4 regions of the Streptomyces sp. NPDC006733 genome follow, and region 1 is predicted to be linked to each of the others. Evidence: riboswitches for the same ligand, from Rfam matches in the RefSeq annotation. Region 1 holds a riboswitch; each other region holds the start of a gene.
The links. Region 1 has a riboswitch for cobalamin ahead of ABZ721_RS09350 (prenyltransferase/squalene oxidase repeat-containing protein). Riboswitches for the same ligand answer to the same signal wherever they lie in the genome.
Positions count from the first base shown of each region.

Region 2: linked by a shared signal. The riboswitch ahead of ABZ721_RS30630 (HoxN/HupN/NixA family nickel/cobalt transporter) and the one ahead of ABZ721_RS09350 (prenyltransferase/squalene oxidase repeat-containing protein) in region 1 are both predicted to bind cobalamin.
Region 3: linked by a shared signal. The riboswitch ahead of ABZ721_RS21315 (cobalamin biosynthesis protein) and the one ahead of ABZ721_RS09350 (prenyltransferase/squalene oxidase repeat-containing protein) in region 1 are both predicted to bind cobalamin.
Region 4: linked by a shared signal. The riboswitch ahead of ABZ721_RS12355 (hypothetical protein) and the one ahead of ABZ721_RS09350 (prenyltransferase/squalene oxidase repeat-containing protein) in region 1 are both predicted to bind cobalamin.

Region 1 is NZ_JBEYJD010000007.1:189,461-197,252, reverse strand. Features, by position in the region: gene ABZ721_RS09365 (ATP-binding cassette domain-containing protein) at 1-896, opposite strand, end outside; gene ABZ721_RS09360 (CbiQ family ECF transporter T component) at 893-2,125, opposite strand; gene ABZ721_RS09355 (SCO2322 family protein) at 2,122-2,805, opposite strand; gene ABZ721_RS09350 (prenyltransferase/squalene oxidase repeat-containing protein) at 2,805-4,013, opposite strand; cobalamin riboswitch at 4,118-4,245, opposite strand; gene ABZ721_RS09345 (MBL fold metallo-hydrolase) at 4,320-5,336, opposite strand; gene ABZ721_RS09340 (aldehyde dehydrogenase) at 5,439-6,935, shown strand; gene ABZ721_RS09335 (ferredoxin) at 6,935-7,168, shown strand; gene lanKC (class III lanthionine synthetase LanKC) at 7,345-7,792, shown strand, end outside.
Region 2 is NZ_JBEYJD010000041.1:15,993-23,784, reverse strand. Features, by position in the region: gene ABZ721_RS30645 (alpha/beta hydrolase) at 1-349, shown strand, start outside; gene ABZ721_RS30640 (SpoIIE family protein phosphatase) at 349-1,665, shown strand; gene ABZ721_RS30635 (STAS domain-containing protein) at 2,163-2,555, shown strand; gene ABZ721_RS30630 (HoxN/HupN/NixA family nickel/cobalt transporter) at 2,655-3,761, opposite strand; cobalamin riboswitch at 3,789-3,992, opposite strand; gene ABZ721_RS30625 (hypothetical protein) at 4,423-4,923, shown strand; gene ABZ721_RS30620 (hypothetical protein) at 4,941-5,702, shown strand; gene ABZ721_RS30615 (glycosyltransferase) at 5,732-6,802, opposite strand; gene ABZ721_RS30610 (hypothetical protein) at 6,935-7,345, shown strand; gene fxsT (FxSxx-COOH system tetratricopeptide repeat protein) at 7,385-7,792, shown strand, end outside.
Region 3 is NZ_JBEYJD010000023.1:72,542-80,333, reverse strand. Features, by position in the region: gene ABZ721_RS21335 (class II aldolase/adducin family protein) at 1-410, opposite strand, end outside; gene ABZ721_RS21330 (FAD-dependent oxidoreductase) at 527-1,918, shown strand; gene ABZ721_RS21325 (inorganic phosphate transporter) at 2,153-3,394, shown strand; gene ABZ721_RS21320 (hypothetical protein) at 3,420-3,650, shown strand; cobalamin riboswitch at 3,819-3,946, shown strand; gene ABZ721_RS21315 (cobalamin biosynthesis protein) at 4,074-5,036, shown strand; gene ABZ721_RS21310 (cobyric acid synthase) at 5,033-6,589, shown strand; gene cobN (cobaltochelatase subunit CobN) at 6,586-7,792, shown strand, end outside.
Region 4 is NZ_JBEYJD010000011.1:88,552-96,343, reverse strand. Features, by position in the region: gene ABZ721_RS12370 (hypothetical protein) at 1-448, opposite strand, end outside; gene ABZ721_RS12365 (glycoside hydrolase family 2 TIM barrel-domain containing protein) at 691-2,805, shown strand; gene ABZ721_RS12360 (hypothetical protein) at 2,834-2,962, shown strand; cobalamin riboswitch at 3,192-3,370, shown strand; cobalamin riboswitch at 4,279-4,434, shown strand; gene ABZ721_RS12355 (hypothetical protein) at 4,422-4,784, shown strand; gene ABZ721_RS12350 (glycosyl hydrolase) at 6,082-7,515, shown strand; gene ABZ721_RS12345 (glycosyl hydrolase) at 7,554-7,792, shown strand, end outside.

The DNA of each region.
Region 1 (7,792 bases):
CCGCCCCGGCGGACGGAGAGCCGGTCGAGCACCGCCACCGGCGCGGCGGCCGGAACGGCGGGCGCGGCCGGGGGAGTGCGGTCCGCCAGCCGCTCCCGCAGCGGGCCGGCCTTGCGGCGGGCGTCGCGCACGGACAGCGGCAGCGGCGACCAGCCGGCGAGCCGGCCCAGCGCCACCACCGGCGGGTGGACGGGGGAGAGCGCCATGATGTCGGCGGGCGCGCCCTGCAGCGGGGCGGCGCCGGGGGCGGGCAGCAGGATCACCTGGTCCGCGTACTGCACGACGCGCTCCAGCCGGTGCTCGGCCATCAGCACGGTGGTCCCCAGGTCGTGCACCAGCCGCTGCAGCACCGCCAGCACCTCCTCGGCGGCGCCGGGGTCCAGCGCGGACGTCGGCTCGTCCAGCACCAGCACCCTGGGGTGCACGGTGAGCACCGAGCCGATGGCGACGCGCTGCTGCTGGCCGCCGGAGAGCGTGGCGATCGGCCGGTCGCGCAGCTCGGCCAGGCCGAGCAGGTCGAGGGTCTCCTCGACGCGGCGGCGCATGGTGGCGGGCGCCAGGCCCAGCGACTCCATGCCGTAGGCGAGCTCGTCCTCGACGGTGTCGGTGACGAAGTGCGACAGCGGATCCTGGCCGACCGTGCCGACGACGTCGGCCAGTTCGCGCGGCTTGTGGGTCCGGGTGTCGCGGCCCGCGACGGTGACGCGGCCGGACAGGACCCCGCCGGTGAAGTGCGGCACCAGGCCGGAGACGGCACCCAGCAAAGTCGACTTGCCGACTCCGGACGGCCCGACGAGCAGGCACAGCTCGCCCTCGGGGACGGTGAGGTCCACTCCGGCGACGGCGGGCTCCGCCGCGTCGTCGTACCGGACGGAGACCTGCTCGAAGCGGATCACGTGCGGTCGTCCTTCGGGTTCGGCGGGGTCGGCGGGTCGGGCCGGTCGGGCGTGCGCGGCGTGTGCGGTGTGTTCGGCGGGTCGGGCCGGTTGGGCGTGTTGGGCGTGCTGGACGGCTTCGACGGCTTCGGCAGGAGGGGCGGCGGGGGAGCGACGAACGCCGGCAGCAGCCCGATCAGGATCGACAGCGCCGGCCACAGCGGCAGGGCGGGCGCGGCCGGCGGGAGTGCCGGCGGGTCCAGCGCCGCCGGGTCGTACGAGGCCGCCCAGATCATCAGCGCCGCCACCGCCACCCCGGAGCCCGACACCAGCCAGGCCCGCGCGCCCCAGCGGTCGGGCCGGTAGCGGCTGCGGACCGACCGCCGGCCGCCGAGCCGCAGCCCCGCCAGCGCCGAGACCAGCCCCAGCAGCAGCACCGGCACGCCGTACCCGGCGCCGGACGCGGACAGCAGCGCGTACGTTCCCGCGCACACGCCGAGCAGCCCGCCCAGCGTCAGCGCGGCCGTCGTCCGCCGGATCGCGGCCGGCACCTCGGCCGAGCGGCCGTAGCCGCGCGCGTCCATCGCGGCGGCCAGCGCCACCGACCGCTCCAGCGCGCCCTCCAGGACGGGCAGCCCGACCTGCAGCAGCGACCGCGCCCCGCGGTCCTCGCGGCCGCGCAGCCGGCGGGCGGCGCGCAGCCGCTGCACGTCGGTGACGAGGTTCGGGGCGAACGTCATGGCCACGACGACCGCGACGCCCGCCTCGTACAGGGCAGCCGGCAGCGACTTGAGCAGCCGGGCCGGGTTGGCGAGCGCGTTGGCCGCGCCCACGCAGACCAGCAGGGTGGCCAGCTTCATCCCGTCGTACAGCGCGAACAGCAGCCCCTCCGCGGTCACCCTGCCGCCCAGCCGGACCCCGCGCGCCCAGTCGGGCAGCGGGACCTCGGGCAGCGTGAAGAGCGTGTGGGTGCCCGGGATCGGCGAGCCGAGCAGGGTCGCGAAGACCAGCCGGATGCCGAGCACCACCAGGCCCAGCTTCAGGAACGCCCCGTAGGACCTGGCCCAGGGCGCGTCCGTGCGGCGGGCGGCGACCACGTACCCCGCGACCGCGACCAGCAGCAGGAGCAGCAGCGGGTTGGTGGTCCGGGACGCCGCCGTCGCCAGCCCCAGCGCCCACACCCACCACGCCCCGGCGTGCAGCGCGGTGGAGCGGGTGGCGGTGGCGGCCCGGCGGGCCCCGGCGTTCATCCGCGCCGGCGGCGGGCCTGCCAGAAGGCCGCCCCGCCGAGGGCGAGGACGGCGGCGATGCCCGCGAACACACCGACCGACGGGCCCCCGCCGCCGCCGTCGCCGGAGTCGCCCGACGCCTGCGGCGCGGGCGTGCTCGACGCGTCGGCGGACCCGGAGGTGCCGGAGACCGGCTCCCCGCAGCCCGTCCTGGGGTAGCCCGCGACGGCGCAGACCATGCCGGCGGAGTTGTAGCGCAGCGGCTTGGCGACGGCGGCGAGCGCGTCGGCGCCCGTCGCGTCGCCGGGGACCTGGGCGCAGGCGGTGCGGGGCGCCGGCGGCGTGGTGGCGCCGCCCGCGTCGGCGGCGGTGCCGAAGTCCAGGACGAGGGCGACGCGCTTGGTGCCGCCCTTGGGCGGCGTGCCCGCGCAGATCGCGCCGAACGAGGTGGCGCCGGGCACGTCCCGCGGCTTCGACGCGTCCTGCGCCTCGGCGCTGGCCGCGAAGCGCCAGCCCTCCACGGACCCGTCGGCGGGCCGGTCCAGAGCGGGGCCGGTCTGCGCGTACGTCCAGGTGTCGCCGGAGCGCTGCCAGAACGACCAGTAGCGGTAGGCGGCAGCCTCGGCGGGCAGGGCGGCGGCCGCGAGCAGCGCGCCGAGCGCCAGCAGGACGGCGAGCGCCCGCAGCGGGTTGCGCGCCATCAGCCCTGCTTCTTCTTGCGGCCGCTGATCAGGAAGCCGATGCCGATGCTCGCGACGAAGAAGACGCCGACGATCCACCAGGTGGCCGCGGAGCCGGACTTGTCGTCCTTCTTCTCCGCCTGGTCCGACGGGGACGCGGAGGGGCTCGCCGCCGCGGCCGGCTTCGGGCCGAGGTTGGTGAGCTGCTGGACGAGGTCGGCGCCGGCGGCGTTCTTCGGGTCGTTGCCCGTCGCGTGCGCCGCGAGGACCAGCTGCGACAGGGCGGCGGGGTTCGACTTCGACCACGTCGCGGAGTTCTTGGCGAGCCAGTCGTACGACGCCTTCGCGGTGTCGAGCTGCTGGTCCGCGGCCAGCGCGACCACGGCGTCCGCGGTGGTGCCGTAGTCCGGGGTGGGCTTGTCGGCGCCCGGGGTGACGGCGGTCAGGTGCCCGCCGCCCGCGGTGAGCTGGGCCGTCAGGTACGCGGCGCCGGCCGAGGCCGCGCCGGCCGCGTCGAGGGACTTGAACGCGTCGGGCGACGCGCAGTCCGGGGCCTTCGCGGCCGTGTTCGCGGTCGGGGCGGTGACGACGAAGCCCGCGCCGCGGGCGCCGCGCACCGCGTCGGCGGTGGCCTTGGCGCTCACGGAGAGCTTGCCGTTCATCGGGTAGCCGGAGGCGCCGCGGTCGGCGGCCTTGGCGTCGCAGCCGAACTGGAACGCCTTGAGGCTGTCCTGCGCCGCCTTCACGTCCTGCTTCACGGCCGCCAGCGCGCCGATCACGACACCGGTGGAGTCCGGGTCGGAGGCGCCGCCGGGGTTGTACGACCAGCCGCCGTCCTTGTTGCGCACCGACACCAGCCAGTCGGTGGCCTTCTTGACGACTGCGTCCTTGCCGCCCAGCGCCGTGAGCGCCTGCACGGCGATGCCCGTCGCGTTGGTGTCCTCCGTCTTGGCGTCGCAGGCCTTCGCAGTGTCCGCGCGGTAGGACGGGAAGCCGCCGTCCGCGCACTGCTGGCCGGTCAGCCAGGCCACGGCGCTGTCGGCCGGGGTCACCCCGGCGGTGTCCAGCGCCAGCAGCGCGTAGGACTGCCGCCAGACCCCGTCGTACGTCGGGTCCCCGGTGCCGTACAGACCGGGCGGCAGCGGGGTGTCGGCGGAGGCTGCGGGCACCGCGGCCATGCCGAGCACGGTGGCGGCGGCGAGCGCGGCGGCGCTGCGACGGAGGTTCATGAGGGGTTTGATGCCTTTCGCTGAGCGGTTGCGTGGCCGGGCGCAACCGCTGCGAGCCCGCGCGACTGCGCGGGGCACCGGGCTCCGGCTCCGTTACCTCGACGGGAGCCGCTCCCGTCCGTCGCGGGTACTCCGACTCGCCGACCCTGCCCTACGGGACGGCTCACGGTTGCGGGTCAGTGCCGGATTCGCGCCGGCTTCCCCCGCTCGGACGTGGATGGAATTGTCCAGAACATCGTATGCCCTGCGGGTATCGCCGCCGGTCCCGGCCCGCCCGTGCCCGCCCGCCCGTGCCCGCCCGTTCCCTCAGACCGCCTGGTAGGTGACCGGGTCGGACCCGGGGACGGCCTCGGCGCGGCCGGCCTTCACCAGCCGCCGCAGGTGCGCCTCGGCCTCGGAGACGGCGATGTTGCGGGAGCCGAACGGGATCTGCTCCCAGGGGCGGTTCCACTCCATCACCTCGGCGAGCTGCCAGGGGGTGCGCGGCGCGTCGGTGATCAGCGTGCGCAGCCCGCTCAGCCGCTCCTCGTGGTGGTCGAGCAGCTCCCGCACCCGGCCCGCCGCGTCCGTGAACGCGTACTGGTGGGCGGGCAGCACCTCGTCCGGGTCGAGCCGGCCGATGCGCTCCAGGGAGGCGAGGTAGTCGCCGAGCGGATCGGTCTCGACCGCGTCGTCCGGGTCCTCGTACAGCCCGATGTGCGGGGAGATCCCCGGCAGCAGGTGGTCGCCGGAGAACAGCCGCCGGCTCTCCTCCAGGAACAGGCAGACGTGCCCGGGGGTGTGCCCCGGCGTCCAGATGGCGCGCAGCCGCCGCCCGGCGAGGTCCACCAGCTCGCCGGGGACGATGTCGCGGTCGGGCAGCGCGGGCCGCAGCCCCGGCAGGGTCGACATCCGCCCCGACTCGCGGGCGGCGCGCAGCGGCGCGAGGTGCTCCTCGGGCGCCCCGGCGGCGACGAGCTTGGCCGTCATGTACGTCAGCCAGCGGGCCGGCGCGGCGGACCGGGTGCGCCGCACCACGGCCGCGTCGGCCTCGTGCATCGCGACCCAGGCCCCGGAGGCCTCGCGGACCTGCGCGGAGAGCCCGTGGTGGTCGGGGTGGTGGTGCGTGATGAGTACCCCGTGCACCTCGGCGACGGAGGTCCCCGCCTCGACGAGGCCGGCCTCCAGCGCGGCGTAGGAGTCCGGGTCGTCCCAGCCGGTGTCGATCAGTACGGGTCCGCGGTCGGTGTCCAGGAGATGGACGAGCGTGTGGCCGAGGGGGTTGTCGGGGATCGGGACCGGAATGCTCCAGACCCCTCCGCCGTGGTCGGTCACGCGCACCATCTGGTCCCCTCTCGCCGACGAAGTCATTGCCCACTATAACTAGAACTGGTATCAGTTCTGAAACAGCGTCAGGTATGGGCCGACCCGCAGGAGGCACCAGTAATGACCGACCTCATAGAACACGGACAGCTGTTCATCGGCGGGGAGTTGGTGGACCCGCTCGGCAGCGAGACCATCGAGGTCATCTCCCCGCACACCGAGCAGGTCATCGGCCGGGTGCCGCACGCCTCCCGCGCCGACGTGGACCGCGCGGTCGCCACGGCCCGCACGGCGTTCGACGAGGGACCGTGGCCGCGGATGAGCCTCGACGAGCGGATCACCGTCGTCACCCGGATCAAGGACGCCATCGCCGCCCGGTACGACGAGATCGGCCGGCTCATCAGCTCGGAGAACGGCTCCCCCTACTCCTGGAGCATCCTCGCCCAGTCGCTCGGCGCGATGATGGTGTGGGACGCGGCGATCACCGTCGCCCGCGACTTCCCCTACGAGGAGCACCGCGCCGGCGTCCTCGGGCCGATCCTGGTGCGCCGCGAGCCCGTCGGGGTCGTCGCGGCCGTCGTGCCGTGGAACGTCCCGCAGTTCACCGCCGCCGCCAAGCTCGCCCCCGCGCTACTCACCGGGTGCACGGTCGTGCTGAAGCCGTCGCCGGAGACCCCGCTCGACGCGTACGTGCTGGCCGAGATCACCAGGGAGGCGGGGCTGCCGGAGGGCGTGCTGTCGATCGTCCCGGCCGACCGCGAGGTCAGCGAGTACCTCGTCGGCCACCCCGGGGTCGACAAGGTGTCGTTCACCGGCTCGGTCGGCGCCGGCCGGCGGGTGATGGAGGTCGCGTCCCGCAACCTCACCCGCGTCACCCTGGAGCTGGGCGGCAAGTCCGCCGCCGTGATCCTCCCGGACGCGGACCTGGAGACCGCCGTCCCCGGCATCACGTCGGCCGCCTGGATGAACAACGGCCAGGCGTGCGTGGCCCAGACCCGGATCCTGGCGCCGCGCTCGCGCTACGACGAGATCGCCGAGCGCTTCGCCGCGGCGGCGTCCGCGCTGGTCGTCGGCGACCCGCTGGACCCGGCCACCGAGGTGGGGCCGCTGGTCGCCAAGCGCCAGCAGCAGCGGTCGTTCGACTTCATCGGGATCGGTCAGGAGGAGGGCGCCAAGGTGCTGACCGGCGGCGGCCGGCCGGCCGGACTGGATACCGGCTGGTACGTGGAGCCGACGCTCTTCGGCGACGTCACCAACTCCATGCGGATCGCCCGGGAGGAGATCTTCGGGCCGGTCATCTGCCTGCTCCCGTACGAGGACGAGGCCGAGGCGCTGCGGATCGCCAACGACTCCGACTTCGGGCTCTCCGGCAGCGTCTGGACCGCCGACGTCGAGCACGGCATCGACATCGCCCGCCAGGTCCGCACCGGCACGTACTCGGTGAACACCTTCAGCCTCGACATGCTCGGCCCGTTCGGCGGCTACAAGAACTCCGGCGTGGGACGGGAGTTCGGCCCCGAGGGCTTCGGCGAGTACCTGGAGCACAAGATGATCCACCTCCCGGCCGGCTACCAGGCGGCGGACGCCGCGGCGTCCGGTGCGGCGGGGGCGGAGGGCTGATGGGCGACCGCTGGCACATCGAGGTGGACCGCTCGGTCTGCATCGGCTCCGGCATGTGCGTCAACTCGGCCCCCGAGGGCTTCGCCCTGGACGGCGCCCGGCAGTCCCACCCGGTCGCGTCGGAGACCGACGCGTCGGAAGTGCTGCTGGAGGCGGCCGAGAACTGCCCGGTGGAGGCAATCTCCATCACGCTGCTCATGACAGGAGAGCCGGTCTTCCCGCCCGAGGAATAGCGCGGGAACTGCGCAGGGGCGCTTCCGTCGCAGGTCAGGGCGGTTTCCGTACACCATACGGGCACCCGTGCATCACGCACATATGCGTTCTGCACGGGTGTTTCGTTACGGACGCGACTGTTCCCCGTTTCGGCCACGTGAAAATCTCAAGACCTCGCGGCCGGAGGGGGAGAGCCATGGACAAGCGGTACGAGGTCTTTTGCCTCGTCGACAGGTATTTCTACGAGACCCCTGACCGCTTGTCCGCCGGCTCCGCATCCGGCGCGGGCTCCGGCGTTTCGCTCTTCGAGCCGGCCCAGCGCCCCGCCCCCGACGGCTGGCGCACCGGACGCTCCGGCGACTGGCTGCACCTGACGCCGGTGGACGCCGACGGTTCGCCCAGGACCGGAGCGCCCCTGCAGGGCTGGAAGATCCATGTCTCCGCGTGTCTGGAGAACGCGGAGAAGACCGTCGCGAAGGTCTGGGACTACTGCGTCCCGCGCGACATACCGTTCAAGTTCGTCCCCAGCCTGCCCGCCGTGCACCTGCGCAACTCCAAGTACGCGCCGCGGGAGGGCAGCGGCAAGTGCGTGACCATCTACCCGTCGGACGAGGAGCAGCTGCACACCATCCTGCGTGAGCTGG
Region 2 (7,792 bases), on a different contig from region 1:
CTGGTCAGCGGCCATGGCACCGGTGATCATGGGGAACGCGGACCGGCCGGAGCTGGGCCAGGAGCTGACCGCCTCGTTCTGTGCGACGGATCCGGAGATGGCCCGCGTCTTCGCCCGGACGACGTTCCTGTCCGACAGCCGCGCCGATCTCACAACGGTCGCGGTGCCGACGCTGGTTCTGGAGTGCCGGCAGGACGCGATCGCCCCCCGCGAGGTCGGCGCGTACGTGCACGCGGCGATCCCCGGCAGCTGCCTGGTGACCCTGGAGGCGACGGGGCACTGCCCGCAGTTGAGCGCACCCGAAGCCACCGTCGGGGCGATCACCGGCTTCATCGGAGGGAGCCGATGATGTGCCGCACCGATCAGGACTCGGACGGGGAGCCGGACGTCGACGCCACCGACGCGCTCTTCACCTCGATGCTGGAGGACAGCGCGGAGGAGTTGTACGAGCAGGCTCCGTGCGGGTACCTGTCGACGATGATGGACGGCACCATCGCGAAGATCAACACCACCTTGCTGGACTGGCTCGGCCTCGACCGGCGGCAGGTCGTGGGACGAATGCGCTTCACCGATCTGCTCACGGTGGGCGGCAAGCTGTACCACGAGACGCACTTCGCACCGCTGCTGCAGATGAAGGGCGAAGTCAGCGGTGTCGCCCTGGACCTCAAGACCGCCGGCAAGCAGCGCATGCCCGTGCTGGTCACCTCGAAGGTGAAGGTCAGCGGCGAGGGGAAGCCGCTGCTGATCCGTACCACCGTCTTCGACGCCCGCGACCGGCGCGCCTACGAGATGGAACTGCTGCGCGGCCGCAAGGCGGCCGAGGACGCGCGCCGGCAGGCGGACGACACGCGCGAGCAGGCCGAGGAGGCCCGCGCGCAGGCGGACGCCGACCGGGAACGGCTCCAGGAAGCGCTGACTGTCCTGCAGCAGAGCCTGCTGCCTGCCGCACTGCCCGCAGTTCCCGGCCTGGAGGCCAGCTCGCACTACCACACGGCATCTCCGGTCCTGCTCGGCGGCGACTTCTACGACCTGTTCCCGCTGGGCGTGGACCGGTGGGCGTTCTTCCTCGGCGACGTCTGCGGCAAAGGCCCCCAGGCCGCCGCGCTGACCTCGCTGACGCGCTACACGCTGCGCGCCGCCGCCCTGCACGACCCCGACCCCGTCACCGTGCTGACCACCTTGAACACGGTGCTGCACGAGCGGTACTCCAGCGGCGACACCCGCTACTGCACCGCCATATTCGGCACCCTGCAGCTGGGGGGCGCGCAGGTGGGGGTGCACCTCGCCTCCGGCGGCCACCCCTCGGCCCTGGTCCAGCGCGCGGACGGCACCGCCGCCTATCTCCCCACCCCCGGCGGGATGCTCATCGGCGTCCTGCCCCACGCCCGGTTCATCCCCACCCGCACCCAGCTGCTGCCGGGCGACACCCTGCTGCTGTACACCGACGGCCTGACCGAGGCCCGCACCGGACCCCGGCGCGAGCTCTACGGGGAGGACGCCCTGAGCGCCTTCGTCGCCTCCCAGCCGCCTGCGGGCCCGCAGGCGTTGATCACTTCCCTGACCGGGCTGCTGGCCGGCTTCGGCGAAGGGCTCGACGACGACACCGCGCTCCTGGCCCTCGGCGTGCCCGCCCTGCCCGCCCCGGCGAGCGAAGACTCGGGATGAGCCCGCTCCCGATCACCTGCCGTGACGCTGCAACCGGTCGGGTACCGGCGATCACCGGTCACCCCGACCCTGCGACAGCCCCCGCACAGCGCCGGGCAGGGAACCGGCCCAGGTTTCGTGGCCGCCCCCCGACACCTTCGACGGCCGGCTGGTGCCTGCAGCGCTCCCCCTGACGGCCAACCGGCTGTGCTCGGGCTCGTCAGGGCCGCAACGCGTCGGCGGTGAGGTGGGACAGCTGCTGGGGGAGGCCCTGCAGAAGGATGGTGCGCGGGGCGTTCGGGAGGAGACGAACCATCGGCACCTGCTCGACCACCTGCTGCCCGCCCGCGGCGGACGGATCCGCCCCGCGACGCGAGGCACGGCACCGGGCGTACCCGTCCTCTGGGCAGGGGGGACTGTGTCGTTCCACCTGGGGTAGACAGATACCGTCCACACGGTTCGACGCGGTGGAAGAGGGTCTCGTAAGTGGTGGAGGCGAGAGGGCAGGGGTGGTCACGATGGAGCCGTTGCGGGTGCGTCCGATCGGCCCCGTCCGGCAGGGCGTGGTCGTCCTGGCGGTGTCCGGGGAGCTCGACTGCAACACCGAGCAGCTCTTGGGCGACGCGGCGGGCCGCGCGCTGGGCGACGGGTGCGGACGGCTGGTCCTGGAGTGCTCCGGGGTGACCTTCTGCGACTCCCAGGGCCTCAACCGCTTCCTGCGGCTCCGCGAGCACGCCAGACGGGACGGTGCGGCACTTGTCCTGGCCGCGATCAGCGGCTCGGTGCGACATGTCCTGGAACTCACCGGGGCCCTGCAGGTCTTCGTCCTCGCCAACACCGTCGAAGAGGCGCTGCGCGCGCCCGGCGACGCCGACGCCGACACCCCCTGGCAGGGGATCCCGACCATCTGACCGCGCTCGTACCGTGCCCCGAAGGGCACGGTACGAGGCACCGCGAAGGCGCTCCGTCCGGGAACGGGTGGAGGGCAACCCCCGACTGCGGTTGAGAGCTCAGCTGCCTTCCGCAGCCCGCACCGTCCAGCGCTCCTCGACCTTCGCCAGCCGCCAGTAGGACAGGGCTGCCGCCCAGACGAGGACGAACAGTCCGACAATGACGTAGCCGACGTTGTCCAGGTCCAGTCCGGCCACCCAGCCGGTGAGCGCATCCGTCAGTTGGAGCTTGTCGTGCAGGACCCCGACCAGCTCGATGGTGCCGATGACAAAGGCCACCGCGATCGACAGGCCGGTGATGGCCAGGTTGTAGAACACCTTCCGCACCGGGTTGGAGAAGGCCCACTGGTAGGCGAAGTTCATGAACGTTCCGTCGAGGGTGTCGAACAGGCTCATCCCGGCGGCGAACAGCAGCGGCAGGCACACGATCGCGTACCAGGGCAGCCCCGCCGCGGCGCCGCTTCCGGCCATCACCATCAACGTCACCTCGGTTGCGGTGTCGAAGCCCAAGCCGAACAGCAGCCCGATCGGATACATCTGGCCCGGTCGGGTGATGGATTTCGTCAGCCGCCCCAGGACACGGTTCATGAATCCCCGTGAGTCCAGGTGCGCTTCGAGCGCGGCCTCGTCGTAGTTGCCGCCCCGCATCGCTTTGAAGATGCGCAGGATGCCCAGCAGCGCCACCAGGTTGAGAGCGGCGATCGCGTACAGGAACGTTCCGGAGACGCTGGTGCCGATCACCCCGAGCGTCTGATGCGTTGCGGAGTCGTCGTTCATCAGCGTTCCGGCCAGTTGCGCGCCGCAGGCCACCAGCGCGGCCATGGCGACCACCACGCTGGAGTGGCCGAGGGCGAACCAGAAGCCGACCGACACCGGGCGCTTGCCGTCGGCCATCAGCTTGCGGGTGGTGTTGTCGATGGCGGCGATGTGGTCGGCGTCGAAGGCGTGCCTCATACCCAGGGTGTAGGCGGTCACCCCCAGTCCGAGGCCGAACGCCTCGGACCCGACGCGGTAGTTGTTGGGCACCACCAGCACCAGCAACACGCCGAAGGCGACGACGTGCAGGGCGAGAATCACCGCCAGCAGCCCGGCGGTGCGGACGGTGTCCTGGCGCCGCCAGTGGAAGGCTGCCCGGCCGCGAGCAGGGCTCTGCTCAGGCAGAGTCATACGGTCACGCTCCAACACCTCGTGGATCACTTCGTGAGATGCCGTGGCCGGTCTCCTGGCTGACGGATCACCGCGCTCGTCCCTGCCTTCCCGGCCTTTCGGCCAGTGACACCGCCGGGGGCGGAAGGGGACGAGCACTCCCCGATCACAGTGGCGAGGGCCGCTCCGGCCTTTGTCCCCTTGGCGGAGACAGCACCGGTCTTCCCGAACACCACGACCTGGCCACCCTAAAAGGCGCTGGTGACGGCCACAAGTGGCGCACTGAGCGATGTGATATTTCCCGCTCGGGCGGTGCTCAGGAGTCGGGATCGGGCGTGGTCCACCCTGGCGGAGAGGCGACGGCAGGGCTGCGGGGCGTCAGCGTCGAGGAGCGGCGCGGTACCGAGGCCCCGCACCCCGCTGAGCGGAGGTCACTTCCTGCGGGCCACGGCGCCGGAACTCGCGACCCGCACGGAACTCCGGTCGGATGGCCCTCAGCGTGCGGAGGGTCAGGGCGGCCGTCCCGCCTGCGGCCCGCCGAGGGTGAACTGCCTACCGCCACACCGCCGGTGCCTCTCCGACCTGGCGCAAATCCTGTGTTAGCGTCCATCGCGGGTCCGCGCGACCGGCGGGCCGTCATCTGTTGAGGGGAAGTATGCGCGCCTTTCGATGGGCTGCGAGCGTGTCGCTCGCGGTGGCCTCACTCGTCGGATCGTCCTGTGCCACGGCCAGCGCGGCAGCGCTGTCGCCGCCGGCGCCCAGCCCTGTTGTGGTGCACCAGACTGGACCGGAGGCGCGGGCTGCGGACATCGGCCTGTTCCTGACGGACGGCGATGAGGTCCATTACTCCACGTGGACGAAGAACTCGCCCGCCGCCATGTCCGGGCATGGCTGGTGGATCAAGGGCACCACGAAAGCCACCAAGGCCAAGGTGACCATCTGGCTGGAGGTGAAGTCCGGCAGCAGTTGGCGGGTGGTCGGTCAGGGCACGAAGACGGTCTATCCGGGTGGCGGCAGCGCCCGGCGGGCGACGGCCCGCATGGTGTGCGCGGCGGGTCCGATCCCGGCAGGGAAGACGTACACGTACCGCACGCGGATTGACGTCGACCTCATCGGTCACGCGGACAGCGCCGAACAGGCCGTGACAACGCCGAAGGCGTACCCCTGCCTTCCCACCTCGTAGCCGCGAAGCGACAAGCGATGCCTTTGACCGGTATGGAGTCGACGCTGATCGTCAGCCTGATGGGCTCGATCGAACTGCACGACTGGGTCGGTCGCCGGTACGCGGACGGCGCGGACGACGACGCGTTCATCCTGATCGTCCGGCAGAGCGTCATGCAGGGGATGGCAGCATTCCACCGCTCGAAGGAGTCCTCCCGTATCCGCTGGCGTCACCACGACGCCGGTGACGCGTGGACCGGCAGCTCCGAGGCACCGGAGCTGCTCTGGCTGCAGGTCGACACGGCCGACACCGGAGAGGGCCGGGTGCCGCTGCAGCCCATCGGCACCTTGCTGGAGCGGGTGCTCGGGCGGGTGGGCACGCCCAGCATCGTCCAGGGGGATTTCCTGCTGCCCCTGGGCGAGTTCACCGGTGAACCGATCGAGTTCGCCTACGACCGGGACTGGTTCGCGTTCTCCGACCCCGCCTGGTCAGAAGTGATCGGCATCGAGCTGTACGCGTCCTCAACCGACAGCGCCCGGGCCGATGCCGTCCTCGGCGCCGCGCAGACCTGGCTGGGTGACGCCGCTGTCCTGGAACGGGGTGACCGGCCCGATCCGGGACCGGTGGAGTTCCGCGGCTCTCAGTACGTTCCGCTGGACTTCCTCGCACACGCCGACTGCACCGTCCACGAGTGGTCGATCGAGCTGCTGGCCTGGCTCACCGAAGTCCTCGGCTGGGCGATGCGGGACGCCGGTTGCGGGGATCATGGCTTCGTGCGGCTGCGGCGGGCACCCGCCTGACGGCAACGCACCCTGTCCGCACACGCACGTCAGCAGAGCGCGTCCAGCAGCGCTTCCAGGCGGAGTGTCGAGGGCTGCGCCGTGAAGGACTGCTGGACTTCCCGCCGGGCCCGAGCTGACAGGCTCGCTCGCAAGCTCGCGTTGTCACGCAGTTCCACAACGGCCGCCTCGAGGCCGTCGAGATCCAGGTCGATCAGCAGGCTGGTCTCTCGGTGGCGTGCGACCGGGGCGTAGCCGTCGATCGCGGTGCAGACCGTCGGGACTCCGACGGCCATCGCCTCGATCAGGGCTTGCGGCAGGTGTTCGTACCGGCCCGGGAAGATCGCGGCGTCTGCGTGGCGCAGCAGGGCCACCCGGGCTGTGATCTCCGAGGTCTGGATCAGCGACAGGCGCTCGGGATGGCGCTGCGCGATCTCGACGACGGCGGTCTCGCCCTTCGTGCCGGGCTCGAGCCCGTGCCCGATCATCAGGAGGACGGTTCCGGTCCGGGGATAGACCCGGTCGGCCCAGACCTCGGCGAGCCGGGGCGCGCCTTTCCAGTCGGCGAATCGTCCCAGGTACACCGCGTAAGGATGCGGGACGGGCCGCGGCATGGGGGTGTCGGCGAAGAAGGCGGGCGGGAGGGAGATGGGCGCGACGGAGACAGTGGCGTGCGGCAGCTGCCGGCGCAGGGTGAGGGCATGGCGCGCGTTCAGGGTCCAGACGTGGCGCAGCTCGTCGAGGCCCGACAGATCGGAGCCCACCGCACTGTTCGGCGTGTTGGGCCGCTCCCACAGCAGTGCGGCGCGCGGGAGTTGGGCCAGGGCGCTGATTGCCTGCTGGGCCGGCCCGCGCTCGCGCGGCAGGCCCAGGACCAGGACGCGGACGCCGCTCCGCGCCACGTCGCCGGCCTCCGCGAAGAGTCCCGCATAGGAACGCTGTTCGACCTGGCGCCCGTTCTCGCGGTGTGCGACACCGACCGGCGCGAGGATTCGCGTACGCCAACCGACGCCTTCGAGCAGATCCGCATAGCGGCCGGCCAGCGTGCCAACACCCGAGTCGGAAAAGGGGCTGCCCGCCACCAGCGTCAGCGCCCGTTCCCGGGCGCGACGGTCGGCCATAGGACCTCCTGGTGCAACGTCACATGCGCTGCCTGTAGGGCATTATTTGCTCCTCCACCGGGTTCCGCGAGGCTGAACGCCGTTAATCTCGAAAGACGCAGCCGCGCGACCGTGTACGAGAGGGCCCTCGCCATGATTGGTCTGGAACTGGCAGCCGGATACCTGATTGCCTGGGCGGTGCGCAAGGCACGGCATGTCGCGGGTCGGCTCGACGGTGAGGTGGACGCGGCGCTGGACGTCGGCCTCGACCGCCTCCATGGCGTGGTCGCCGCGCAGCTCGGCGAGGACAGCGCCCTGCGGGCCCTGGAGGAAGAGGCGCGGGACGGCGACGCGGTGGCCGACCGGACGCGCACGCGGGTGATGCTGGCGCTGGAGGACGCGGCCGAGAAGGACCCGCAGTTCGCGAGGGCACTGGCGGACGTCCTCGAGCAGCTGAACGAGCTGAAGGAGCAGGCCGCGGCGGGCGGAATCGACCTGCGCGGCGCCTCAGGGGTCCAGGTCAATCAGGCGTCGGGGAATCTGCAGGTCAACCGGTTCAGCTAGCGGTCTGGGCCGAGCGAGCGGTGGTGGGAGTCGCACGTCATGCTGTCCGATCAGGAGACCACTCTCGCGGCCGCGGCGGCATCGGCCCTGTGCACCGCGCTGTCCGGGGCGGACGGGTCGCTTCACGCCGCGTCGGTGGCCGTCGAGCGGGTGTTCCCCGGCCTGCACGGGGCACCCACCGGGGCGGACCTGGCGCGGGCCCACCGCGAGCTCCGGGACGCGGGCGGGCCGGGCCGGGACAGGGCCCGCCTGGACCTGGAGCGCGACTGGCGGGCGTCGTTCGAGGACCTCCTGCGGCAGGATCCGGACGCCAGGGCGCGGCTCGCCACCTTGCTGGCCGATCTGGGTGCCCTTGACCCGGAGGGCCCGCCGGCGCCGGGGCGACCGGGGCAGAATCCGCCGCCGACCGCCAATGTGCCGATCCAGCTCAACTTCTTTGCGCCGACC
Region 3 (7,792 bases), on a different contig from region 1:
AGCTCGTCCGTGCCGTAGAGGGCGTACCCGGCGACCCGGACCGGGCCGCCCATCGTCGCCGCCACGTAGTGGACCGACGGCAGCTCGTCGACCAGCGTCGAGACGGCGGTGGCGTGCACCGCGTGGGTGTGCACGACGGCCCGCGCGTCCGTGCCGCGGTAGACGGCCAGGTGCATCGGCAGCTCGCTGGTGGGGCGCAGCCGCCCGGAGACCTGCCGGCCGTCCAGGTCGACGGCGACGGCGTCGACCGGTCCGAGCCGGTCGTAGGGCACGCCGGTCGGGGTCACCAGCACCAGGTCGCCCACGCGGACCGAGACATTGCCGGACGTACCGACCACCAGGCCGTCCGCCACACTGCGCCGGGCCGTGGCGACCAGGTCCGACCAGGCTTTCTCCAGGGCATCGCGCATCCGTCGATCCTTACAGGTTGGCCGTTGCCGCGTGCTCGCGGGGCGCAGTAGCGTCCGGCACACCACCGGCCGCACAGCACGGCCGCACCGGATCGCACACGGATTGCAGGGGCATCATGACCACCGTCAACGGCGGCATCTCCTTCTGGTACTCGCGGACCGGCGTGCCCGTGCCCCGCGAGCCGCTGCCCGGGGACACGACCGCCGACGTCTGCATCGTCGGCGGCGGCTACACGGGGCTGTGGACGGCCTACTACCTGAAGAAGGCCGTGCCGTTCCTGCGCATCATCGTGCTGGAGCAGAAGTTCTGCGGCTACGGCGCATCCGGGCGCAACGGGGGCTGGCTCTACAACGGAATCGCCGGGCGGGACCGCTACGCGAAGCTGCACGGGCACGACGCGGCCGTCGCGCTGCAGCGCGCGATGAACGAGACGGTGGACGAGGTGGTGCGGGCCGCCGCCGAGGAGGGCATCGACGCCGACATCGTCAAGGGCGGGGTGCTGGAGGTGGCGCACTCCCCCGCGCAGCTCGCCCGGCTGAAGGCCTTCCACGAGGCGGAGGTGGCCTTCGGCGAGAAGGACCGGCTGCTGCTGGGGGCGCGCGAGTCCGCCGAGCGGATCCGGGTCGCCGGGACCTCCGGCGGCACCTGGACGCCGCACGGCGCTCGTATACAACCGGTGAAGCTGCTGCAGGGGCTGGCGCGGGCCGTCGAGGCGCTGGGCGTGGTGATCCACGAGTCGACCGCGGTGACCGCGATCAGGCCGAAGCACGCGGTCACCGCGTACGGCACCGTGCGCGCCCCGTACGTGCTGCGCTGCACGGAGGGCTTCACCGCGTCGCTCAAGGGGCAGAAGCGGTCCTGGCTGCCGATGAACTCCTCGATGATCGCCACCGAGCCGCTGCCGCGGGCGATCTGGGACACCATCGGCTGGGACGGCCGCGAGACCCTCGGCGACATGGCGCACGCGTACATGTACGCGCAGCGCACCGCCGACGACCGGATCGCGCTGGGCGGTCGCGGGGTGCCGTACCGCTTCGGCTCGCGGACCGACAACGACGGGCGCACCCAGCCGGCCACGGTCGAGGCGCTGCGCGAGATCCTGGTCCGCTTCTTCCCCGCGACCGCCGGGGCGGCCATCGACCATGCCTGGTCAGGGGTGCTGGGTGTGCCGCGCGACTGGTGCGCGAGCGTGACGCTCGACCGGGCCACCGGGCTCGGCTGGGCGGGCGGCTACGTCGGCAGCGGCGTCGCGACGGCGAACCTGGCGGCGCGCACGCTGCGCGACCTGGTGCAGCTGGACTCGGGCCAGGGCCACGGCACGGAGCTGACGGCGCTGCCCTGGGTCGGGCACCGGGTGCGGCGCTGGGAGCCGGAGCCCTTCCGCTGGATCGGGGTGCACGGGATGTACGCGGCCTACCGCGGCGCGGACCGCCGGGAGCTGGCCGGGCGCAGCGCCGGGACGGACCCGGTGGCGCGCGTCGCGGACCGGATCTCCGGACGGCACTAAGCGGAATCCGCGGACGGTTTCGTACCAATTTTCCGGGTGGCGCCGGCCCCGGTGGCGAGCTGCTAAGGGGCCGGGTTCCCGTGGGGCGCCTGAACCGTCCCAACACCCGTCGTGGCCTGAAGAATCGGGTGCCCGGACACCGGCACCACGCAGCCGCCGCCAGTTAACCTTCCGTTCACCCAGGCTCCGTACGGTCGCCATCGCCACTGTCCGATCAAACGATTGCCTGGGTAAATGGAACACATCACGCTCCTGATCGGAATCGTGATCGTGACCGCTCTCGTGTTTGACTTCACGAACGGTTTCCACGACACCGCCAACGCGATGGCCACCACCATCTCCACCGGCGCACTCAAGCCCAAGACGGCGGTGGCCATGTCCGCCGTGCTGAACCTCGTCGGCGCCTTCCTCTCCGTGGAGGTCGCCAAGACCATCTCCGGCGGCATCATCGACGAGAGCGCCGGGATCCGGCCCGAAGTCATCTTCGCGGGCCTGGTCGGCGCCATCGTCTGGAACATGCTGACCTGGCTGGCCGGGCTCCCGTCCAGCTCCTCCCACGCACTGTTCGGCGGCCTGATCGGCGCCACCCTGGTCTCCGTCGGCGCCCACGGCGTCAACGGCGACAAGGTCGTCATGAAGGTCCTGATCCCGGCGCTCGCCGCCCCGATCGTCGCGGGCCTGGCGGCGATGCTCGCCACCAAGCTCACCTACCGCATCGGCCGCAACAGCGACCCGAAGGCGACCGCCAAGGGGTACCGGGCCGGGCAGATCGCCTCGGCCGGCCTGGTCTCGCTCGCGCACGGCACCAACGACGCGCAGAAGACCATGGGCGTCATCACCCTCGCGCTGATCACCGGCGGCGTCGTCGCCCCGCACGCCGACCCGCCGATGTGGGTCATCGTCTCGGCGGGCACCGCCATCGCGCTCGGCACCTACCTCGGCGGCTGGCGCATCATCCGCACCATGGGCAAGGGCCTCACCGACATCGAGGCGCCGCAGGGCTTCGCCGCCCAGACCGGCGCGGCGGCCACCATCCTGGCCTCCTCGCACCTCGGCTTCGCGCTCTCCACCACCCAGGTCTGCTCCGGCTCCGTCATGGGCTCCGGCGTCGGCCGCAAGGGCGCCGTGGTCCGCTGGAGCACCGCCGGCCGCATGGTCGCCGCCTGGGGCCTGACGCTGCCCGCCGCCGGCCTGGTGGCCGCCGGAGCCGCGCTGCTGGCCGACCAGGGCAGTTGGGGCGTCACCGCGGTCGCCGTGCTGGCGCTCACCGCCTGCACCGCGATCTGGCTGGCCTCGCGCCGCAAGCCGATCGACCACAGCAACGTCAACGAGCTCCCGGCCGAGTCGCAGGGTGCGGTCACCGCCGCCATCGCGGCCGTCAGCCCGCCGCCCGCCGGCCACGTCGCCCCGCTCGCCGCGACCATCCCGGCCCCCGCGGTCATCACCACCGCCGACGCCACGCCGGCCACGGCCTGATCCCGGCCCGGAAGGAATCCGCACCATGCAGATCGACTGGCAGGCCCTCGGCACCGTCCTCGGCGTCACCCTCGCGGTGACCATCGGGCTGGTGGGCGTCTTCACCCTCGGCATCGTCGGGCTCGCCAAGCGGGAGTCCGCCGACGGCGCCGCCGCCTCCGGCGGAACCGCCGCCCTGACCCGGACCGGCGCCTACGCGTGCTTCGCGCTCTGCGCGGCGGCCGTCGCGTACGGCATCTTCCTGATCGTCGCCTGATCCCCGCCTGATCCCCGCTCGACCGCCGGCGTCGCCGGCGCGGCACCGCCGAAGGCCCGCACCCCGCACCGCGGGTGTGGGCCTTCGCACATCTTCCGTCGCAGGTCAACAGTGAGTTGACGGGGTTCCCGGCACGTGGTGGACTGCCCGGTGCCATACGGCGGCAGGAGAGGAAGTCCGGTGCGAATCCGGCGCGGTCCCGCCACTGTCACCGGGGAGTGCACCCCACCCGAACACCACGGCCGAGCGATCGGCCGGTCGGAGCGGGGTGCGCGCATCCGGGAGCCAGGAGACTCTCCGCCGCCGGTCACGTCGAACCAGGGCGCGGACCCTGAGTGAGGACTCCTGCCATGCCCGGCCGCCGTCGTACCCCACCGGATTCCCAGGCCCTGTCCCGTCGAGGCATGACGGCGGGCTGACGCCGTGCGCGCCGGACACGCCCTCGCGTGCGGCACCGCCCTCGGCCACCTCGCCGACCTGATCGCCGGAGATCCGCGCCGCGGCCACCCGGTCGCCGGGTTCGGACGTGCCGCGGCCGCCGCCGAACGCCGCCTGTGGCGCGACCACCGCGGCAGCGGCGCGCTCTGGACGGCGCTGTGCGCGGGCGGCGCGACCGCCGCCGCCGCGCTCGCCGCCCGCTCCGTACGCTCCTCCCCCGCCGCCGCCATCGCGCTGACCGCGACCGCCACCTGGTCGGTGCTGGGCGGCGCCTCGCTGGGCCGCGAAGCGCTGGCCATCGGCTCCGCGCTGGAGGCGGGCGACCTGGAGGTGGCGCGCGAGCGGCTGCCGAACCTGTGCGGCCGCGACCCGCAGTCGCTGGACGCCGCGCAGATCGCGCGGGCCGTCGTGGAGTCCGTCGCCGAGAACACCTCGGACGCCGTCGTCGGCGCCCTGGTGTGGGGCGCGGCCGCCGGGGTGCCGGGGCTCGTCGGCTTCCGCGCGGTCAACACCCTGGACGCGATGGCCGGCCACAAGTCGCCGCGCTACCGCCGGTTCGGCTGGGCCGCCGCCCGCCTCGACGACGTCGCCGGCTGGCCCGGCGCCCGGCTGACCGCCGTCCTCGCCACCCTCGCCGGCCCCGACCCGCGCGGCGCGCTGCGGGTCTGGCGCGCCGACGCCGCCGGCCACCCCAGCCCCAACGCGGGCCCCGTGGAAGCCGCGTTCGCCGGCGCCCTGGGCGTCCGGCTCGGCGGCACGCTCGCCTACGCCGGCCGCGTGGAGCACCGCGCCGTGCTCGGCCCGGCAGGCCGGCCGCCCGAAGTCGCCGACATCGCCCGCGCCGTACGGCTCTCGCGCCGCGTCGGCGCGCTGGCGCTGGCGGTCTGCGTCGGCGGGCGGCTGGCCGCGACCGCGCTGTCACCGTCCCCCCAGGGAGGAACCCGATGAGCGGAACGCGTCCCACCGGCGGAGGGCTGCTGGTCGCCGGGACCACGTCCGACGCGGGCAAGAGCGTCGTCACGGCCGGCATCTGCCGCTGGCTGGTCCGGCAGGGCGTGAAGGTCGCGCCCTTCAAGGCGCAGAACATGTCGCTCAACTCGTTCGTGACGCGCGAGGGCGCCGAGATCGGCCGGGCACAGGCGATGCAGGCGCAGGCCGCCCGCGTCGAGCCGACGGCGCTGATGAACCCGGTGCTGCTCAAGCCGGGCGGCGACCGGACCAGCCAGGTCGTGCTGATGGGCCGGGCCGTCGGCGAGATGAGCGCCCGCGGCTACCACGGCGACGGCGGGCGCGGCAGCGCACTGCTGCCCACCGTGGTGGAGTGCCTGGCCGAACTGCGGGGCACGTATGACGCGGTGATCTGTGAAGGGGCGGGCAGTCCGGCCGAGATCAACCTGCGGCGGAACGACATCGTCAACATGGGCCTGGCCCGCGCCGCCCGGCTGCCGGTCGTGGTGGTCGGGGACATCGACCGGGGCGGCGTCTTCGCCTCGTTCTTCGGCACCACGGCGCTGCTGAGCGCCGAGGACCAGGCGCTGCTCTGCGGCTACCTCGTCAACAAGTTCCGCGGCGACGTCTCGCTGCTGGAGCCGGGCCTGGACATGCTGCGCGGGCTGACCGGCCGCTCGGTGTACGGGGTGCTGCCGTTCGCGCACGGGCTGGGCATCGACGAGGAGGACGGACTGCGCGTGTCGATGCGCGGCGCCGTCCGCGAGTCCGTCACCGCCGCGCCGCACGGCGCGGACCTGCTGCGGGTCGCGGTCGTCGCCGTGCCGCTGATGTCGAACTTCACCGACGTGGACGCGCTGGCCGCCGAACCGGGCGTCGTGGTGCGCTTCGTCGACCGGCCGCAGGAGCTCGCCGACGCCGACCTGGTGGTGCTGCCCGGCACCCGGGGCACCGTCAGGGCGCTGGCCTGGCTGCGCGAGCGCGGGCTCGCCGACGCGATCGTCCGGCGGGCGGCCGAAGGCCGTCCGGTGCTGGGCATCTGCGGCGGCTACCAGATGCTCGGCGAGGCCATCGAGGACGACGTCGAGTCGCGCGCCGGCCGCGTCGACGGGCTCGGACTGCTGCCCGTCCGCGTCCGGTTCGCGGCGGAGAAGACGCTGGCCCGGCCGGTCGGTGAGGCGCTCGGCGAGCCCGTGGAGGGGTACGAGATCCACCACGGGGTCGCGGAAGTCCTCGGCGGCGACGGGCCGTTCATGACCGGCGACCGGGGGCGCGCGCTGGACGGCTGCCGGTCGGGCGCCGTCTGGGGCACCCACTGGCACGGCTCGCTGGAGAGCGACGGCTTCCGCCGCGCCTTCCTGCGCCGGATCGCCGACCAGGCGGGGCGGCGGTTCGTCCCCGCCCCCGACACCTCCTTCGGGGCGCTGCGCGAGGAACAGCTCGACCGCCTCGGCGACCTGATCGAAGAACACGCGGACACCGCCGCGCTCATGCGGCTCATCGAGGACGGCGCACCCGCCGGCCTCCCCTTTATCGCTCCGGGGGCACCGTGACCACCGTTCTGCTTCTGTCCACCGCCGACACCGACCTGCTGGCGGCCCGCGCCTCCGGGGCGGGGTACCGGATCGGCAACCCGACCCGGGTCTCCCCCGACGACCTGGCCGCGCTCACCGAGGGCGCGGACATCGCCGTCGTGCGGCTGCTCGGCGGCAAGCGCGCCTGGGAGGACGGGCTCGCGGCGCTGCGCGCGTCGGGCATCCCGACGGTGCTGCTCGGCGGGGAGTCGGTGCCGGACGCCGAACTCATGGCGGAGTCCTCGGTGCCGGCGGGCGTCGTCGCGGAGGCGCTGCGCTACCTGGTCGAGGGCGGCCCGGCCAACCTCGTGGAGCTGACCCGCTTCCTGTCGGACACCGTCCTGCTGACCGGCGAGGGCTTCGAGGCGCCCGCCGCCATGCCGCAGTACGGGACGCACGGCGCGTACCCGTTCACCGAGGGCCGCCCGACCGTCGGCGTGCTCTTCTACCGCGCCCACGAACTCTCCGGGAACACCGGCTTCGTGGACACGCTCTGCGCCGCGATCGAGGCGAAGGGCGCCAACGCGCTGCCGGTGTACTGCGGGACGCTGCGCGGCGCCGACGAGGGCCTGTACGCGCTGCTGGGCCGGGCGGACGCGCTGGTCGCGACCGTCCTGGCGTCCGGCGGCACCCGCGCCTCCGACGCCTCGGCGGGCGGCGACGACGAGGCCTGGGACATCGGCGCGCTCGCCGACCTGGACGTGCCCGTCCTCCAGGGCCTGTGCCTGACGTCGTCCCGCGCGGCCTGGGAGGCCTCCGACGCGGCCCTGTCGCCGATGGACGCGGCGATGCAGGTCGCCATCCCGGAGTTCGACGGCCGGCTGATCACCGTCCCCTTCTCGTTCAAGGAGACCGGCGAGGGCGACGTGCCGGTCTACGTCGCCGACCCCGAACGCGCCGCGCGCGTCGCCGGGATCGCGGTGCGGCACGCGGTGCTCAAGCACAAGCCGAACCCGGAGAAGAAGCTCGCGGTCGTCTTCACCGCGTACCCCACCAAGCACTCGCGGGTCGGCAACGCCGTCGGCCTCGACACCCCCGCGTCGGCCGTCGGCCTGCTGGACGCGCTGCGCGGCGCCGGGTACGCCGTCGACGGCTACCCCGACAACGGCGACGAGCTGATCCACCGGCTGATCGCCGCCGGCGGCCACGACGTCGAGTGGCTCACCGAGGAGCAGCTGTCCG
Region 4 (7,792 bases), on a different contig from region 1:
ACCGCACGTCGGCGCCGTGGTCGGTGCTGCGGTGCTCCGGCGGCCGGTCGTGGGCCACGGCCCAGCCGCCGATGCGCAGCCGCAGGCCCGCGGGCTCGCCGTCCACCCGGACGGCGCGGACCTCCCAGGAGCCGCGCAGGACCGAGCCGGTCGTCACCCAGGGGCCCGCGGCGGCCTGCGGGGCTGCGGCGTCGGGGAGCTGGGGCCAGCTGGCCTGGTGGCGTGAGCCAGCCGTCGCGCCGGTGACGGCCAACCGGTGCAGGGGGCGGCGGTGGGAGGGGCGTCCCTGAGCGTCGACGAGGGCGACGTGGGAGTCGAGCGGGCCGCCCCCGGGCAGGTCGAGGTCGGGTGTGGCCGGGCGGGTGGTCCCGTCGGCGTCTGGGACCGGTCCCGGACCGCCGAGCTCGGGTCCGGCCAGGCATGGAAAGCGCTTGCCATTCGTTGCCATTGCGCAGCTCGGGTGTCGCGAAGGATGGGGCCGTGCGGCCCGCCGCGGGGTCGGACGCAGGGCGGTGCTCGCAGCACTGTTGACCCACGCGGCGCTCTGGGCCTAGCGTCCTCTCGCACCGCTCTTCATATCCGCGATCATCGTTCACATCAGTGAACCTGTCTGGAGTCGGGCGCCTTGTGGTGCGTGACGAGCGCGTGCCGTGCGAGACCTCGTCCCCCCCACCCCGGAGAGGGCATGCGATGAACCTGTTTCCCAGCCGACGGCAGGTGCTCGGTACCGCGGCAGGCGGTGTCCTGGCCACCTTCGCCGCCCGCACCGCCGCTGCCGCGGCACCGCCCGCCGCCGTGCCCTACGCTCCACCCGCCCTGCGCACCTGGATCAGCCTCAATGCGGGATGGCGCTTCCACCAGGGCGACGTCGCCGGAGCGGAGCAGCCCGGATTCGACGACGGCGCGTGGGCGGCCACCAGCGTTCCGCACACCTGGAACGCCGCCGACGGCGCGGACGGCGGCGGCAACTACTACCGGGGCGTGGGCTGGTACCGCAAGCACGTCACCGTGCCCGCCGACCTGGCGGGCAAGATGCTCTTCCTGCAGTTCGCCGGCGCCAACCAGGTCGCCGACGTGTGGATCGACGGGGTCCGCCTCGGTCAGCACCGCGGCGGCTACTCCCGCTTCCGCTTCGCAGCCACCACCGCGCTCACCCCGGGCACGGACCAGGTGCTGGCGGTCAAGGTCACCAACGCCCCCGATCCGGACATCGCCCCGCTGAGCGCCGACTACACCTTCGACGGCGGCATCTACCGCAACGTCAGCCTCTACGCGGTCGACAAGCTCGCCGTACGGATGCTCGACTACGCCGGCCCCGGCATCTACCTGCGCCAGCGCAGTGTCACCGCCGCGTCGGCAACCGTCGACGTGACCGCGAAGGTGTTCAACAACAACGCCACCAGCCGCTCGCTGGTGGTGCGCGCTGTCGTCACCGACACCGACGGCACGATCGTGGCCGACCGCAGCAGCGCGCCGCAGACCATCGGCGCCAACACGGGGCTGGACGTCCTGCAGACGCTCACCATCGCCAACCCCCGCCGATGGAACGGCCTGGCCGATCCCCACCAGTACAGCGCGAGCGTCGAGATCCGGGACGCGGCCGCCGGCACGGTCACGGATGTGGTCACCGAGCCCCTCGGCCTGCGCAGCTTCAGCCTCGACCCCGCCACCGGCTTCACGCTCAACGGCAAACCCTACGGCCTGCACGGCGTCAACCTGCACCAGGACCGGGCCGGCGCGGGCTGGGCGGTCAGCGACGCCGACCACGCGCAGGACTTCGCCCTCATCAGCGAACTCGGCGCCACCGCGGTGCGCCTGGCGCACTACCAGCACGACCAGAAGGACTACACCCTCGCGGACGCCGCCGGCCTCGTGGTGTGGGCGGAGGTCCCCCTGGTCAACGGGACCACGAACTCGGCCGCCTTCACCGCGAGCACCAAGGACCAGCTGCGGGAGCTGATCCGCCAGAACTACAACCACCCGTCGATCGTCTTCTGGGGCATCGGCAACGAGCAGGGCCGCGACGACACCCCCACCAACACGCTGCTGGCCGGCCTCGCCGCGCTCGTCACCGCTGAGGACCCGGACCGCCTCAGCACCTACGCCAACAACCTGGGCAACGACGCCAAAGTCGCCGGCCACGCGGAGACCACCGCGTTCAACAAGTACTACGGCTGGTACGGAGGCACCTACAACGATCTGGGACCGTGGGCCGACAACCTGCACCGGGCCGAGCCCGACCGCACCTTCGGCCTGTCGGAGTACGGTGCCGGCGCCAACATCACCCAGCACGCGCTCAACCCCTCCCAGCCCAGCCCGGGAGGCCAGTTCCACCCGGAGGAGTACCAGGCGCTGCTGCACGAGGCGTCCTGGCGGCAGCTCAAGGCCCGGCCCTTCGTGTGGGGCACGTTCGTGTGGAGCATGTTCGACTTCGCTTCGGACGGCCGCAACGAGGGTGGCCGGCCCGGGATCAACGACAAGGGGCTGGTCACCCGCGACCGGGCGACCCGCAAGGACGCCTTCTACTGGTACAAGGCGAACTGGGCCGCCACACCGACGCTGTACATCACCAGCCGCCGCTGGACCGCCCGGACCGTCGCCGCAACGCAGCTGAAGGTCTACTCCAACGCGGCCAATGTCACCGCCGTACTCAACGGCACCGCACTGGGCACGCGCAGCAGCACCGACCGGGTCTTCACCTGGACGGGCGTGACCCTGCGCCCGGGGGCGAACACCATCACCGTCACCGCGACCATCGACGGCACCACCCACACCGACACCGTCACCTGGACCCTCACAACGTGAGCCGACCCTGAACCGTTGCGCCGCCGCGGTGAACGCAACGCCCAACAGCGGCGGTTCGACGCGGAAGACGGGCATCGACGGGGGAGCGGCCGTCGCGGCCGACCGCGACACCGTCATCCGGCTCGGAGACACCATCGCGCTGCGCTACGGCAGCTGACGCCGACGCGCGGCCGCGGTGATGGGCGGGCACGGGGGCGGGGCGTGCGGTGGACGGACCGGCTGCCGTACGCCCCGCGGTGCCGGGCCCCTCAACCCCGGTCGTAGGCGTGGGACCGCGGCCGTTCTTGCGGCCGAGCAGGGCGACTTCCCCATGCGACCGCAGCGCCACGACCAAACCTGTCCGCGGACCCGTTCGGAGAGGGGGTGGACGTACTCGGACAGCCGACTATAGGTTCGTGCCGCAAGGTCCGCGGTGCAGGGAAGCCGGTGTGAATCCGGCACGGTCCCGCCACTGTGACCGGGGAGTGTGCTGCCGTCTGCACGCCACTGGCGAGGTCTGCCGGGAAGGCGGGCGGCACGCGGGGATCCGGGAGTCAGGATACCGGCCGCGGAACGTTCCGTGTTTTCCACGAGGATGGAGCAGACACGCATGGCACCGGTCCGTACCCACGCCCCTGGTGACCCCGCAGAGCGCGCACAACTCACCGCGCACTCATAGACCTTCGAGGCACCCGCCTCGCAGTTCGCCGTCCTACGGTCGCGTCGGCAGCGCACCCACCCGTGCGCCCACCGACGGTCTCGCCGTGCCTCCCCCTGGATCTCACCTGATGAGAGCAGGCATCTATGGACCACCAACTCATCCTGCTTCGTCGCAGGCCGACACCCCGCCGGCACGACCGGCCCCTCTCGTGTGGTGCCCGCCGACGACCTCCTCGACGGGGCGCTGACCGGCACCGAGGCCACCACGGCCAGGTCACCACGCCGGGCAGGACCCGCGGGAGGGCGCGATGAGTCGTCGGCAGTTCGCTCCGCAGCGGATCGACCGGCGTGGCACCTGGCTGGTGAACCGGGACTGGATCATCGACTACACGCGGGCCGGGCGGACCACCGTGGCGCGCTGGTACCAGCTGCGGGCGCAGGCGCCGGGGGAGCTGCGGCATCCGGAGCGGGTGGCACGGATCGAACGGCAGGACTGGTGGGAGCAGGAGGCGTTCACGAGCTGGTACGCGGCCTTTTTGGCGGCGCGCCGTACCGCATTGGCGTCCGTGGATGTCCGGGCCCTGTACGCGGGTGCGGCCTCGGACGTCGTCTCCATCCACGACGCCGCGCAGTGGCTCGGCTACTCCTCCGCGGCCGTCATCCGCGTGTACCGCAGTGTCCGGCCCGGATACTTTCCCGAGCCCGTGACCAGGGTCCCCGGCTGTCACGGCCGCTCCGTTCCCGCCTTCCGCCGCGGCGCGCTGTGGGAGTTCGACCGGCGGCGCGGCGGCCAGCCACCCCCGGTCGGCGAACTCGGCCCGCCGGGAGGCGGAGAGCCCTGCGACGGGACGCGGTCCGCCGAGCTGACGGACCGACAATTTCATGCGCCCGCGTGGGGGGAAAGCCGGTGGGAATCCGGTGCTGACCTGCAACCGTGAGCAGCCTTCCGTGCTGCCACGCGGAGAGCCCACCGTGCGATGTGCCTCGCTTCGCGCTGTCCTGGTCTGCAGAACGGCGTCGTCCTGACCCGGGGCCACGGCGTCACGACCGCTGCCGGTGGCACCCACCAGCGCGACGGCACGAACGGCGCCGCCCACCCCGATCCGGTGGCGACGCCGACCGCGGTCCTCGACACCGCCGCGAGACGGGCGCACTTCTCCGGGGGTGGCACCTGGTACCCGTCGTTCGACGGCTACGCGGTCAGCCGCCTAGCCGCCGAGACCGCGGGTGCCGCCGAGCACTGGAACATTGCCGTCAACGCAACCTCCATCGCGGTGGGCGGCTGCCAGTTCCGCATCAAGACCGGCGACCGGTTTGTCTCGACCCTGACCGCCTTCTGACGTCACCTTGAGAACGGCCGCCGGCTCGACCGGCTCCCACGTCGGCCAGGCGGCCACCTCGCCCGAAGCACCCCCATGCCATCGAGGAGGGCCGAAGCCGACGCGCTGAGTACTCGGGAGTCCGGCTGGGCACCGCGGCGCCGATCACCGATCCCGTCCGCGAACCACCGGAAGTCCTTGGTCACCGCCGGTGTAGGGCAGGACGGCTGCGGCGACAGGCCCGTAGGTGGTGCAGAAGCGGCAGTCGCAGGCGATGAGGGAGTTCGCGGCGCTGTGGGCGGTCGGCCAGTACCGGGACTCACAGGGGCCCGGGTCGAGCGGGGCCCCGGCGCCGGGCACTGACCGTTGGCACCAGGTGCACTGGGCGGCCGCACCCACTCCGGTCTGCTGCAACCGCCGTACAGCGTGGAGGGCCACCTCGAGCGGAACACCCTCCTCGAAAACGGTCGCAGGTGTGCTCTCCAACAGGAGCTTGCTGCGCCAGAGGCTCAGCCCGGTCAGTGCTCTGACCGCGCGCAGAGCCTCTGGCCCACCACTGCCCGAGTCGGTCAACTGCAGGGTGAATTGCGGATCCTCCACGGTCACAGCTCCTTCAGCGACGGGGCTCTCGGTCTCAGTATCTTGACCAGCCGGGCCGGCCGCCGCGGATTTCTCACGCCCGGACGCGGCGAACCGGCCCCTGCGGGGCGGGGTCGTTGTCCGTCACCTGGGCGGCTCGCCAGGCAATCCCGCCGCCGGGTCTTTCGTCCTGTGCCCCCGCGGGCGGCCCGTTCCTCTCGCCGCATCCCTGGGTCCTTACGTCTGGCGGGAGGTGCTGGCCGGGGGTGGAAGTTGCCGGGCCAGTGCTGCCGAGGTGTCGAGCAGAGGGGAGCGGCGTCACAGTAGACGTGTCTTCCGGCACTGTCCATATACCGTTCCAGTAACTTTCGAGTTCTCGGACGATGGTTCAGCAAACGCCGAGCGGGTGTGGGGGTATGTCGCGATTACCCGTCATGGAGCCCTGTTAGGCGCCGTGTTGCGGTCGCTCTGGGGCATTTGGATCCCATCGAAAAATCAGGGCCAACCCGACAATCATGCGCTTAATTGCATACAAGACCTCGTTACTCGCACGTTTTACATGGGCTCTGTCCGATCCATTGACACGGTGATGGCGGAGTCCTAGCTTCCAGGCGTTGGTTCAGCCCCATTTGGGGGGCGACAACGATATCAGGAACGGCCGGGACGCCGTCCCAGAACCGCCCGCATGCAACGTTCTACCAACATCTTCCCCCCACGGGCCGCATGAGAGGGTTCTCCATTGAGACCGAAGATCTTCACGCGCAAGACCGCAGTCGTGCTCGCCGCGCTGCCGCTCGCTGCGGTGGCCTGGCTGGCCACGACGCCCTCGCAGGCGTCGGCGACGGGCGCCTCGACCCCCGCCGCCGTGATCAGCTACTTGCAGCAGATCAGCGGCAACCATGTGGTCAGCGGTGTCCACAACAAGGAGCCGCTGAGCAACCCGTCGCAGTACACCATCCAGGCGCATGCGCTCACCGGCAAGTGGCCGGGCCTGTGGGGCGGCGAGCTGGGCTTCACCGCAGCTGACGTCGCCAACCGCCAGACGATGATCAACCAGGCCAAGACCGAGTGGGCCAACGGCTCCCTGGTGAGCCTGACCTGGCACATGTGCCGGCCGGACGTGGCGACCTGCGAGTTCAACGGCGGGATCAACGGCGCGAAGCTGTCGGACGCCGAGTGGAGCCAGCTGACCACCAGCGGCGCCACGCTGAACAACCAGTACAAGGCCAAGCTGGATGGCGCGGTCCCGTACCTCCAGCAGTTGAAGGACGCCGGGATCCCGGTGCTGTTCCGGCCCCAGCACGAGATGAACGAGGGCTGGGCCTGGTGGGGCGGCCGGCCGGGGGTGAACGGCAGCGCGAAGCTGTTCCAGATCACCCACGACTACCTGGTGTCCAAGGGCCTGGCCAACCTCGTCTGGGTCTGGAACGTCAAGGACGTCGACGGCGGCGCGGCCTCGGTGTCCAGCTACTACCCGGGTGACAGCTACGTCGACGTCGCCAGCCTCGACCCCTGGGTGCACAACTGGCCCAGCAACGAGTGGTACCAGGCGATCCTCAACGTCGCCCACGGCAAGCCCATCTCGTTGGCCGAGGTCGGCACCGTCCCGACACCGTCCCAGCTCGCCTCGCAGCCCCAGTGGGCCTGGTTCATGATCTGGTCCGAGTACCTCACCTCGGCCAACTCCACCGCGGGCCTGCAGGCGACCTTCAACTCCTCTCGGGTCCTGAGCCAGGGCCAGTTCACCATCCCGACGAGTACCCCGCCGACGACTCCGCCCGGTGGTGCGCACACGGGCGCGATCACGGGTGTGGGGGGGAAGTGCGTGGACGTGGCGGCGGCGAGTTCCGCGAACGGCACCGCGGTGCAGCTGTACGACTGCAACGGCTCCAGTGCGCAGTCCTGGACGGTCGGCACCGACGGGACGATCCGGGCGTTGGGCAAGTGCCTGGATGTGACCGGTCAGGGCACCGCGAACGGGACGAAGCTGCAGCTGTGGGACTGCAACGGCTCCGGCGCCCAGCAGTGGAGTGCCGAGTCCGACGGGCATCTGCAGAACCCGCAGTCCGGCCGGTACCTCGACGTGCCCGGCGGCAGTACCGCCAACGCCACCCGCCTGCAGATCTACGACCGCAACACCAACGCCTGGCAGACCTGGCACCTGCCCGCCTGACGACCTCACGCCGCCCCCCACTCGAAAGGCACCCCCTCATGTCCCTACGCGCCCGAACACGCGCGCTCCTGGCAGGCGGCAGCGCGGCTGCGGCCACCACGCTCGCCCTCACCCTCATCGGGGGCACCGCTTCCGCCGCCCCGCCCGCCCCGGCCGGAGTCACCAAGGCCGACGAGATCGCTTACCTCAAGAACCTGACCGGCAACCACGTGCTGTCCGGCCAGCAGGGCGGCGCGAACAGCGACCCGGCCCAGTGGGTGCGCAAGGCCCACGACAT